DNA from 3 places in the Microbulbifer sp. ABM4_008 genome. Region 1 is predicted to be linked to each of the others. Evidence: predicted binding sites of a transcription regulator. Region 1 holds the regulator's gene; each other region holds the start of a gene.
What was found. Region 1 encodes PhoB, which activates phosphate uptake and scavenging genes when phosphate is short. Its sites were predicted from a motif close to TGTCATAAANNTGTAACA; they were not measured.
Positions count from the first base shown of each region.

Region 2: a site for PhoB is predicted at 1,455-1,472, ahead of ACYX4J_RS15930 (substrate-binding domain-containing protein). Genes of this name have one in related genera too.
Region 3: a site for PhoB is predicted at 2,158-2,175, ahead of ppk1 (polyphosphate kinase 1). Genes of this name have one in related genera too.

Region 1 covers NZ_CM149970.1:5,042,988-5,046,270, forward strand. The annotation lists gene phoR (phosphate regulon sensor histidine kinase PhoR) at 1-873, opposite strand, end outside; gene phoB (phosphate regulon transcriptional regulator PhoB) at 958-1,662, opposite strand; gene ubiA (4-hydroxybenzoate octaprenyltransferase) at 1,773-2,654, opposite strand; gene ACYX4J_RS21940 (chorismate--pyruvate lyase family protein) at 2,651-3,283, opposite strand, start outside.
Region 2 covers NZ_CM149970.1:3,668,987-3,672,269, forward strand. The annotation lists gene ACYX4J_RS15920 (6-carboxytetrahydropterin synthase) at 1-492, shown strand, start outside; gene ACYX4J_RS15925 (16S rRNA (uracil(1498)-N(3))-methyltransferase) at 547-1,263, shown strand; gene ACYX4J_RS15930 (substrate-binding domain-containing protein) at 1,523-2,878, shown strand; gene ald (alanine dehydrogenase) at 3,171-3,283, opposite strand, start outside.
Region 3 covers NZ_CM149970.1:387,336-390,618, reverse strand. The annotation lists gene ppk1 (polyphosphate kinase 1) at 1-1,913, opposite strand, end outside; gene ACYX4J_RS01705 (Ppx/GppA phosphatase family protein) at 2,299-3,283, shown strand, end outside.

The DNA of each region.
Region 1 (3,283 bases):
GCTTTTGCGTTCTGAGGTCTCCAAGCGAGCCAATAGCAGCAGGTCATTGACCAGCGTACTCATGCGGCCAGTCTGCTCCTCCATTTGAGCCAGGGGTTTCCTCCAGGGAGGCGGTGCCATATCACTGCTTTGCAGTGTTTCCAGGTAGCCGGCAATTACCGTGAGGGGGGTGCGCAGCTCATGGGAAACATTGGCGACAAAATCTCGGCGCATCTGCTCGAGATTATGTAAACGGGTGATGTCGCGAACAATGACCAAAGCCTCATCTTTACCGTAGCGGGTGACTTCCAGCTGTAACATACGGGCTTCATTGCCAGGTGCGGGCAGAGTGAGGGGTTCCCCGTTGTTGTCACCGTGCATATAGCTGACAAAGCCAGGATCGCGGACAAAGTTGACTAATGACTGGCCGGAGTCACTGGCCTGTAATCCGAGCAGTTCACCGGCAGCAGGGTTCCACCAGGCCAGGTTATCGCCGTCTTCCAGGGCAACAATTCCTTCGCGCAATGCGCTGGTACTGTCCTGTACCCGGCGCAACATCACGTGCAGCTTCTGCTTTTCGCGGCGGTGGCGCCGCTGCATACGGTAAAAGTCGTCGTAGATTTCACCCCAAATACCAAAGGCGGTTGGGGCTGGGCCGCGTCTGCCGTTTGCCAGCCAGCGGTTGAAACGTTGCTGTTGCCACAGCACTGAGATCAGGTAGCTGGCCAATCCCGCAATCAGGGCGAGAGACCAGCTGCCGGAGGTGACACCGAGAATGGTGCACCCCAGGGCGATAATTACGAAACGCGAGAACTCGCCAATACTGCGATCCAACATAGAGTTGCCGTGTTGCCTGATAGATGGCGGCAGTGGCACAGCCTCTTCCGCCCGCATTCAATACCTCATGGAACCAGGCCCGCACCCGTTAAGTGCGGAGGTTTGATTCTGCAGGGATCGGTACCGATCCAGAGAGGATTGTCACACTTTTTCTGCGGTTTGCACAGAAAACCGATACCCGGTGCCGCGAACTGTCTGGATATAGCGGTCGTGGCCATCAATGGCCAAGGCTTTGCGCAGACGGCGGATATGGACATCCACGGTGCGTTCCTCCACATAGACATTCCCGCCCCATACATGATCGAGGAGTTGGGTGCGTGTATAGGCGCGCTCCTGGTGGGAGAGGAAGAAGGTGAGCAGGCGAAATTCTGTTGGCCCCATATCCACTGGCTGCCCTTTGATAGTGACCCGGTGACTCAATGGGTCCAATATCAGTGCGCCGGCGCTGAGGGGTTCCTCTGGGGTCGCCGGGCCCGCGCGGCGCAGTACGGCCTTTAAGCGAGCAACCAGCTCCCGGGGGGAGAAAGGCTTGGTGATGTAATCGTCGGCCCCGGTCTCTAACCCTTTGATTTTATTGTCTTCTTCACCTTTTGCCGTGAGCATGATGATCGGCAACGAGGTGGTGAGTTCATCGCGCTTGAGGCGCCTTGCCAGCTCTACCCCGGAAACATCCGGCAGCATCCAGTCGAGCAGCACTAAGTCGGGCTTCTCGTCGATAATCAAGGCGTGAGCTTCCTGGGCGTTTTCCGCCTCAAGGCAGCGGTAATCTGCCATTTCCAGTGCGACCCGCAGCATATCGCGCACTGCGGATTCGTCATCGACAATCAGGATCGTTTTACTGTGCATTTGCCTGCCATACCCGCTCTGTTGTCAGGGTTTCCCCAGTTATGGCCGAGGATTAAACGGGATTTATATGACAAATATATGACGCTCCACTTCTGGGGCCCACTCATCTTTCAATTCAGCAGAAAATGCAGCGATATGCCGGCGAAAATGGCAAACCCTACCCAATTATTGTTGATAAAAGCCTGAAAACAGCCCTCTCGCCCTCGGTCCCGAATTAGCCACTGCTGATAAACGAATAAACTGCAAACCGGCAATAGCGCCAAGTAGTAAAAAATACCGAGTGAGAACCTTGATCCAATAAGCAGTAGGGCAATTAGAACTAAAAGTTGTAAGGTTCCGGTGACCACCTTGTCCATTTCCCCAAACAAAATGGCGGTGGATTTAACGCCGATCTGAAGATCGTCATCGCGGTCCACCATCGCATAGAAAGTGTCATAGCACAGGGTCCAAACCAGGTTGGCGGTATAGAGCAACCAGGCCTCTGCTGGTACTTCTCCTGTAAACGCTGCAAAAGACATGGGGATTCCCATACTAAAGGCGGCGCCCAGGACCATCTGGGGTAGGTGTGTGTGGCGCTTTGCAAAGGGATAGCCGAATGCCAGAGCCAGAGCTAAAAACGAGAGGAGAATCGTGAGTGTGTTGGTGGTGAGTACCAGAAGGAAGGCGGCAGCGCTGAGGCCGGCGAAAAGCGCCAATGCAGACTTTGGCGTCAGTGCGCCGGTGGCCAGAGGACGCTCCGCAGTGCGCTTTACATGGGCGTCAATTTTGCGATCGGCGAAATCATTGACTGCGCAGCCAGCCGCTCGCATCAGGATCACACCGAGTGTAAATACGATAAACAAGTGGAAGCCCGGCCACCCCTCAGCGGCTAGCCATAGTGCGCACCAAGTGGGCCAGAGTAACAGCAGTGAACCTATGGGTTTGTCCATCCTCGCTAATTGCCAGTAGGGCAGCGCGGTGGGCCAGCGTTGTGCGATCTGTTGGCTGATCACAGTGAATCCTCAGTTGCGATAGTTTTGGCTGCTTCTTGCGCTATGGGGTCACCTGTCGGTGTGAAGTTGGGAAGAAAAGCCTCTGACACCAGTAAAGGCTTGTCCCGCAGCCAGAATACCGAGCGGCGACCCCAGACTTCAGAATCCTTTTCCCCAAGTTCACGATCGGCGCAGCCAGGGGATTTCTGCAGCAAATTTAGGGCGATCTCCCCCCTGCGAATGCCCGGCTCACTAAACAGCAACTCCCCCAGCGGGCGGGTATCCAGGCTGCGCAGATTGCGAGATTTTCCTTGCAGGCTGCGCTCGGGTAAAACGCTGCGGGCATACACCCAGGGCTGTCCGCAACCGTAGAGCAAAACTTCCCGAATCAGGGCCCGGTTACCATTGTGCAATCCCAGTACAAGGCATTCTTCAGGGCGGGGTGTCTGCCAACCCTGATACAGCACGCGAACATAAAAGTCCCCGTCACTTTGCTGCTTGAGAGCGGCGGTGAGTGATCCGGAATAGGTCAGCCAGGGCACCAGATTTTTGGGTGGTTGCTGCTGGGTTTCAAGAGGCAAACTCTGCCAATCGCCAGAGGGCACAAATGGTGATTGGTGCAACGATAACTCCGCAGTCTGGATAAAGGC
Region 2 (3,283 bases), 1.4 Mb from region 1:
CAGCTGGCCAGCCACTTCCCCGATAGCGTGGAGAAGCTCAAGCTCAGCTTCCACTGTGAAGTCATTGAAGATGCTTTCTACCACTACAGCCATGGCCTGAAAAAACACCTTGGCAACTGCCAGCGTATCGCCCATGGACACCGTTCACGTATTCAGGTCATGACGGGTGGCCAACGCGATACAGAGCTGGAAAAGTACTGGGCTGAGCGCTGGGAAGATATCTACCTGGGCACTCGCGAGGATCTGGTTTCAACAACTGCCGATGATCGCGGTGAGGATATCCATAACTTTGCTTACAGTGCACAACAGGGAAACTTCACCCTGTCCATCCCTGCCAAAGTTTGTGAAATTCTTGACTGTGATACCACGGTGGAGCAGTTGGCCCAATATATTGCCAACACCCTGGCGGCTAAAGAGCCTGGGAAAGCGATTACCGTAAGAGCCTACGAAGGTATTGGCAAAGGCGCGATTGCTTCAGCTCAAACCAGCTAGCCCAGCCCCATAGCACCGACACCGTTATAAATTGAAGTACCAAGGCGCCCGACTTTGAACCTGATTGTTTTACAAAAGCACGACTTTATTAGCCCCAATCGCGTCCGCCTGACTGGACGCCAATTGGAGCATATCATCAAGGTTCACAGAGCAGCGCCGGGACAACAACTTCGTGTCGGACTGCTCGACGGGCAAATAGGTAGTGGCGAGATTGTTACGCTCGACGAGAAGTGCGTTGAGCTTGAAGTGGCACTCGCAATCGATCCGCCCCAGCCATTACCTCTCACACTTATTTTGGCCCTGCCTCGACCCAAAATGCTCAAGCGGGTTATCCAGCACCTGACTGCACTCGGAGTCAAAAAACTGGTTTTAATTAATAGTTACCGGGTCGAAAAGTCTTACTGGCAAACCCCCTGGTTGCAGGAAGACAAACTCTTTGAGCAATGCTTGCTCGGACTAGAGCAGGCTGTCGATACGCAACTGCCGGAAATTCTGTTGCGCAAACGCTTTAAACCGTTTGTCGAAGACGAACTCCCTTCCCTCTCCAGTGACTCCCGTAAACTGGTGGCTCATCCAGTAGGGGGAACAGCTTGCCCTGTGGACATAAAGCAACCGACCACTTTAGCCATTGGCCCTGAAGGCGGCTTTATCAGTTATGAAGTCGAGAAGCTCCAGGAAGCAGGCTTTCAATCCGTTCACCTGGGTCCACGTATTTTGCGGGTAGAAACTGCACTGCCAGTCCTAATTAGCCGGTTATTTCCCGCTTTTTAAATTGCTCAAATTTTAGAGGCTCTAATACGCCTTCACGGGGGCCTCTAAACACCTGTTTGATCTATTGTGTTTTAAAACATAGAGCAAGCTTTTACGAAAGCTTAACCACCCATACTTCAATTGTTCAAATAAACCCCGCTAAAGTTACCTATCTCTCACGATGAGACAATTGCGTAATTCAGCAATCAATATTTCATCAATTTGTCACAATTAAGTCATATTTTGCGCCCTCGTTTTACCACCTTACGGTCGAATTACTATGAGCGTATTCTTAAGCCGGCTAAAGCAAACCCTTACCTTACTTCTTCTTGGGGGGGCACTGGCTGCTGCAACTTCTACAGCCCAAACCCGTTTCCCTCCCGATACAACGGGCCTGCTTTTTACTCTACACGGCTCCAATACTGTCGGTGCAAAGCTGGCACCCAACCTGGTGAGCGATTACCTCGAAGCCCGTGGTGGCAGTAATCTGGAGATTATCCCTTTAGGGAAAGAAAATGAGGTTCGAGTGCAAGGGGATCTCGGTGGCAAAAAAATATATGTCGATATTGCGGCACACGGTTCGAGCACGGGATTTAAAGGCCTTGAACGGTCCCAGGCCAATATCGCCATGGCTTCGCGACCAATAAAAGATGCTGAGCACGCAGCCCTGAGTCGCTTTGGAGATATGCGCGGTCAAGGTGCAGAACATGTCATTGCCATCGATGGACTCGCCATTATTGTTCACCCTCAAAACCCCATTACTCAATTAACCCTGCAACAAATAGCAGCAATATTTTCCGGGAAAATTACCGACTGGTCTGAAGTGGGCGGGCGGAAAGGTCGTATCAAAGTTCTGGCGAGAGATAATCAGTCCGGCACCTGGGATACGTTTAAAAGCTTGGTGCTCGGGAAAAAGCACTCCCTTATTACTAATGCAAAACGCTTCGAATCGAATGATCAATTGTCAGACCGTGTTTCGGCGAATCCCAACAGTATTGGGTTTGTCGGCTTGGCGTCTATTCGACGGGCCAAGGCCGTATCGGTATCTGACCAGAACACCCAACCGCAAGCTCCAGAGCATCTGACAATTGCAACTGAAGACTACCCCCTCTCCCGCCGTCTATTTCTCTATACCGCTGCTTACGGTTTAAAACCCGTCGCCGAAGAGTTCCTGCACTTTGTACAGAGTGAACAGGGACAGGAGCTGGTAAAGGCCACTGGATTTGTCGCGCAGACGCCAATCGGTGTAAAACCTGAAGCCAACCGGGAGGGGCCCAGCGAATACCTGAAGTTAACGGAAAATGCAGAACGCCTGAGTATTAACTTCCGTTTCTCTGAAGGCAGCGCCTCTTTAGATAACAAGGCAAAACAGGATATACAGCGACTTGTCCGCTTTATGCAAAAGCCTGAGAACAGCCACAAGCGACTGCTATTGATCGGATTTGGCGATGAGAAAGTGAGCGAGGGACGCTCAATCGTGTTATCAAAACTACGCGCAGTTACCGTTCGCTCAGCTCTAAGGGATCACCAGATTAATACAGCACCGGTTCAGGGCTTTGGTGCCTATCTGCCGGTAGCCTCCAACAGCTCCAGCTCAAAGATAAAAAATCGCCGGGTAGAAATCTGGGTTATTTAACCCTAGCCCTAAACCCCTCTCCCTCGTGAGGCGACAAGGAAGTCCCTCAGCACCCTTTCTGTTTTTCCTCCTCCCCTTCCCCAGTTTTTCCCTAAACAACAAGCCCAGCTTTCTCCAAAACATAAATAACGCGCATAAAAAAGCCGCGTAAATACGCGGCTATCAATTAGTGGCTATGCCACCAGGTCTCACAGAGAGGAACGCAAAGAGCGCTCCGGGGGAAACTTCCCAACAACAAGCGCGTTACCGCTTATTTACAATGTGGCCGCCCGCAGGCGGCCACTGGGGGCAATTAAGCTACAGCGTCTTCCGCTACTGCTTGTTTTTGCAGAGCCAGTTTGGGATCTACAAACTCGTAACCCAATACGTCGGCTACGGCTTGGTAGGTCACCATGCCAGCGTGAA
Region 3 (3,283 bases), 540 kb from region 1:
AATTCCATAATTTTGCGAACTGTAGCCTGGTGCTCCGGATTCATAAGCGGGAAAGTGACTTCAACTCGCTGATCCAGGTTTCGTTTCATCAGGTCCGCCGAAGACAACCACATCAGCTCATCACCACCATTGTGAAAAATATAGACTCTGGCATGCTCCAGGTACTTATCTACCAAACTGATAATACGAATATTGTCTGATACGCCCGGAGTCTCACAAACCAATGCACACATCCCACGAACGATAATACGAATTTTTACACCTGCGGCACTGGCACGATACAGCTGCTCAATAATCTGGCTATCCACAAGGTTATTGCACTTGAAAAATAGCGCCGCTTCCTTCCCTGCCTGGGCGGCATCAATTTCACGATCTATCGCTGCAGTAATCGCATCCCGATAGAAAAATGGTGAAGTGATAATACGTTTAAAAGAAGGGCGCTTACGCGGTGCCTGCATAAACTCAAATACATTGTACACGTCCCGACCCAGCTCCTGGTTATTGGTCAATAAGCTAAAATCGCAATAGACCTTCGCTGTATTCTCATTAAAGTTACCGGTGCCAAGATGGCTGTAGAAACGATCTTTGCCATCCTCGCGGCGAAGCACAGAAATTAACTTGCAATGTACTTTTAGGTTGGGCATGCCATACACCACATTCACCCCGGCATCGCTCAACTCATGGGACCAATGGATATTGGCCTTTTCATCAAAGCGTGCCCGCAACTCCACCACCGCAGTCACTTTTTTGTTATTGCGAACCGCATTAACCAGAGCCGCAACTACACGGGAGTTCTTTGCTACCCGGTAGAGATTAATCCGAATTTCTTTAACTTGAGGGTCTAGTGCGGCAGATGCCAGGAAATTGACAATCGCATGGAAGTCATAATAGGGATAATAATAAAGCCGATCCCCTGCGCACAGCTGTGAAAATACACTTTCATTTTTCGGTAAGGCTGGCAGTGGTGTGAGGCGCTTATAGCGAAGTCGGGCAGATTCTCCCGGGAATTTCATCAGATCTTTGGAGTTGTGATAACGCCCACCGGGGGTATAGGTATCATAACGCCCCATTTTCAGTTTCTTCTTCACCAACTCCAGTAAAGTCTCAGGCATATCACCATCGTATGCCATACGCACCGGATCTGCGCGCTTTCTTTTTTTCAATGAGCGCTCCATTCGATCGAGAATATTCTGGGTTACCTCTTCACTTAACTCCAACTCAGCATCGCGACTGATCTTAAAGGTATAGGCGCTGGCTTTAGCGATAGGCACCACATGGCGAAATATTTCTTTAAGGCATCCTCGGATAATATTATCGAGAACGATGTAGACTTTCTCCCGCTTCCCCTCCCGTGGAGGAATCTCCACAAAGCGGGGAAGTGTATCCGTAGGAATCTCCATTGCCACATAGCGCTCGGTACCATCATCCAATTCAAGTGCTATCGCAAAATAGATACTGGTTTCATTAATCAAAGGCATGGGCTTGCGCCCGTCGATAAAGAATGGCTCCAACTCTGGCAGCACTTCCCGATGAAAGTAACTTTCTACAAACTGGCGCTGGTTATCGCTAAGCGAAGTCTCCCTAACCACATGGATATCATGCTTTGCCAGATCCTTTAAAGCTTTGTTATAGGCCTTCGCATAGCGCAACTGTAACCTCAACACTCGATTATTAATCGATTGCAATAGATTACTGTAGTATTCCTTCTTTTCTCCGCCAACAGAAAAGGCAGCTAAACGACGTACCGCTGCAACATGCACACGGAAAAACTCATCCAGGTTATTAGAGAAGATTCCCAAAAAATGTACGCGCTCAATTACAGGCACACTTTCATCTTCCACCTCCTGTAAAACACGCTCGTTAAATGAAAGCCAGCTCAACTCTTTGGGAAATAGAGGCACATCGTTAGACATTGCAAAACCATAAAACGCACCCAGTATCTGACGGCAGTTTAAAAATCCAGATTATTCTGGAAGCAGCCTTAACACGGGGCTGAGGGTCAAGATTAAGTAAAGAAATATGCCACTGAAATGTGGCTGTGAGCAAGCGCCTATAGCAATCTAACGATCTAGTATGGCTTCACAGTTTTCTGCCAAACTGTTTCAGTCCATAAATTGGCACAAATAAATAAAAAATATCTTTTATTTATAAAAGATATTTAATAATTTTGTAACACTTTTATAGTTGGCGCCTTTTTGGTGCGCTGTAAATTGACTGCACCCACTATTGGACTGAAAAGTGGCAAAATGAATAATAGAGCGTCCGACTCCATACATTAGCGCTTTCAACGGGATATTGATGCAAGCTCCAAACGAACGCTATGCCGCCCTAGATTTGGGCTCAAACAGTTTCCATCTGCTCCTAGCGGAATTTCGCGATCAGCGCATGGTACGCCTGCACACAGACAGAGCCATGGTGCGCCTGGCCGAGGGGCTGGATATTAACCACCACTTGGACCCGGCGGTAACCGAACGGGCCCTGACCGTTCTGCAACGCTTTCAACCAGTGATGGATAAACTGCCCCTCGACCATGTGCGTGTTGTGGGTACAAATACACTGCGTATGGCTGCGGCCAATGCCGATGGCTTTTTGGAAGAAGTGGAATCAATACTCGGTGTGCCGGTGGAAATTATCAGCGGCATCGAGGAGGCCCGCCTGATCTTTACTGGGGTTCTCGCCGCCGCCAATGGCCCTCCTCGCTTGCGCTGCATTATTGATATTGGCGGTGGCTCTACGGAGCTGGTTCGCGGTGGTGATACTCCACAGCAACTGGAAAGCCTGGATATAGGCTGTGTTTCCTACAGTAAACGTTTCTTCGCCGATGGCCTGATCAGCCGCAACACTGTAAACCACTTCCAGCGCGCGCGGCGAGCGGCGCGGGCCGAATTGCAGGAGCTACTGCATATTGCCGAAGGCGCAGAAGTTACCGGTTGCTCCGGGACTATCAAAGCGGTTGCCAGGATTTGCAATGATGGTGAAGTAAAGGCGATCAAGCGCGGGGATATCGATCAGCTTGCGCACCGGGTTTCCTCCGCCAAACATATCGCGGACCTGGATTTACCCTACCTGGATGAAGAGCGTCGCCCGGTATTCGCTGCCGGCCTGGCGATACTGCATGCAATATTCTGCGAACTCGACATTATGCGTATGGAAGTCTCCCCCTATGCAATCCGCGAGGGCATAGTGCACGACTTGGCCGGGCGCTTGCACGGCGGGGATCGACGTGCAGATACGATTGCCGCCATGGTAGAGCGCTGGCAGGTAGATACCAACCAGGCTAAAC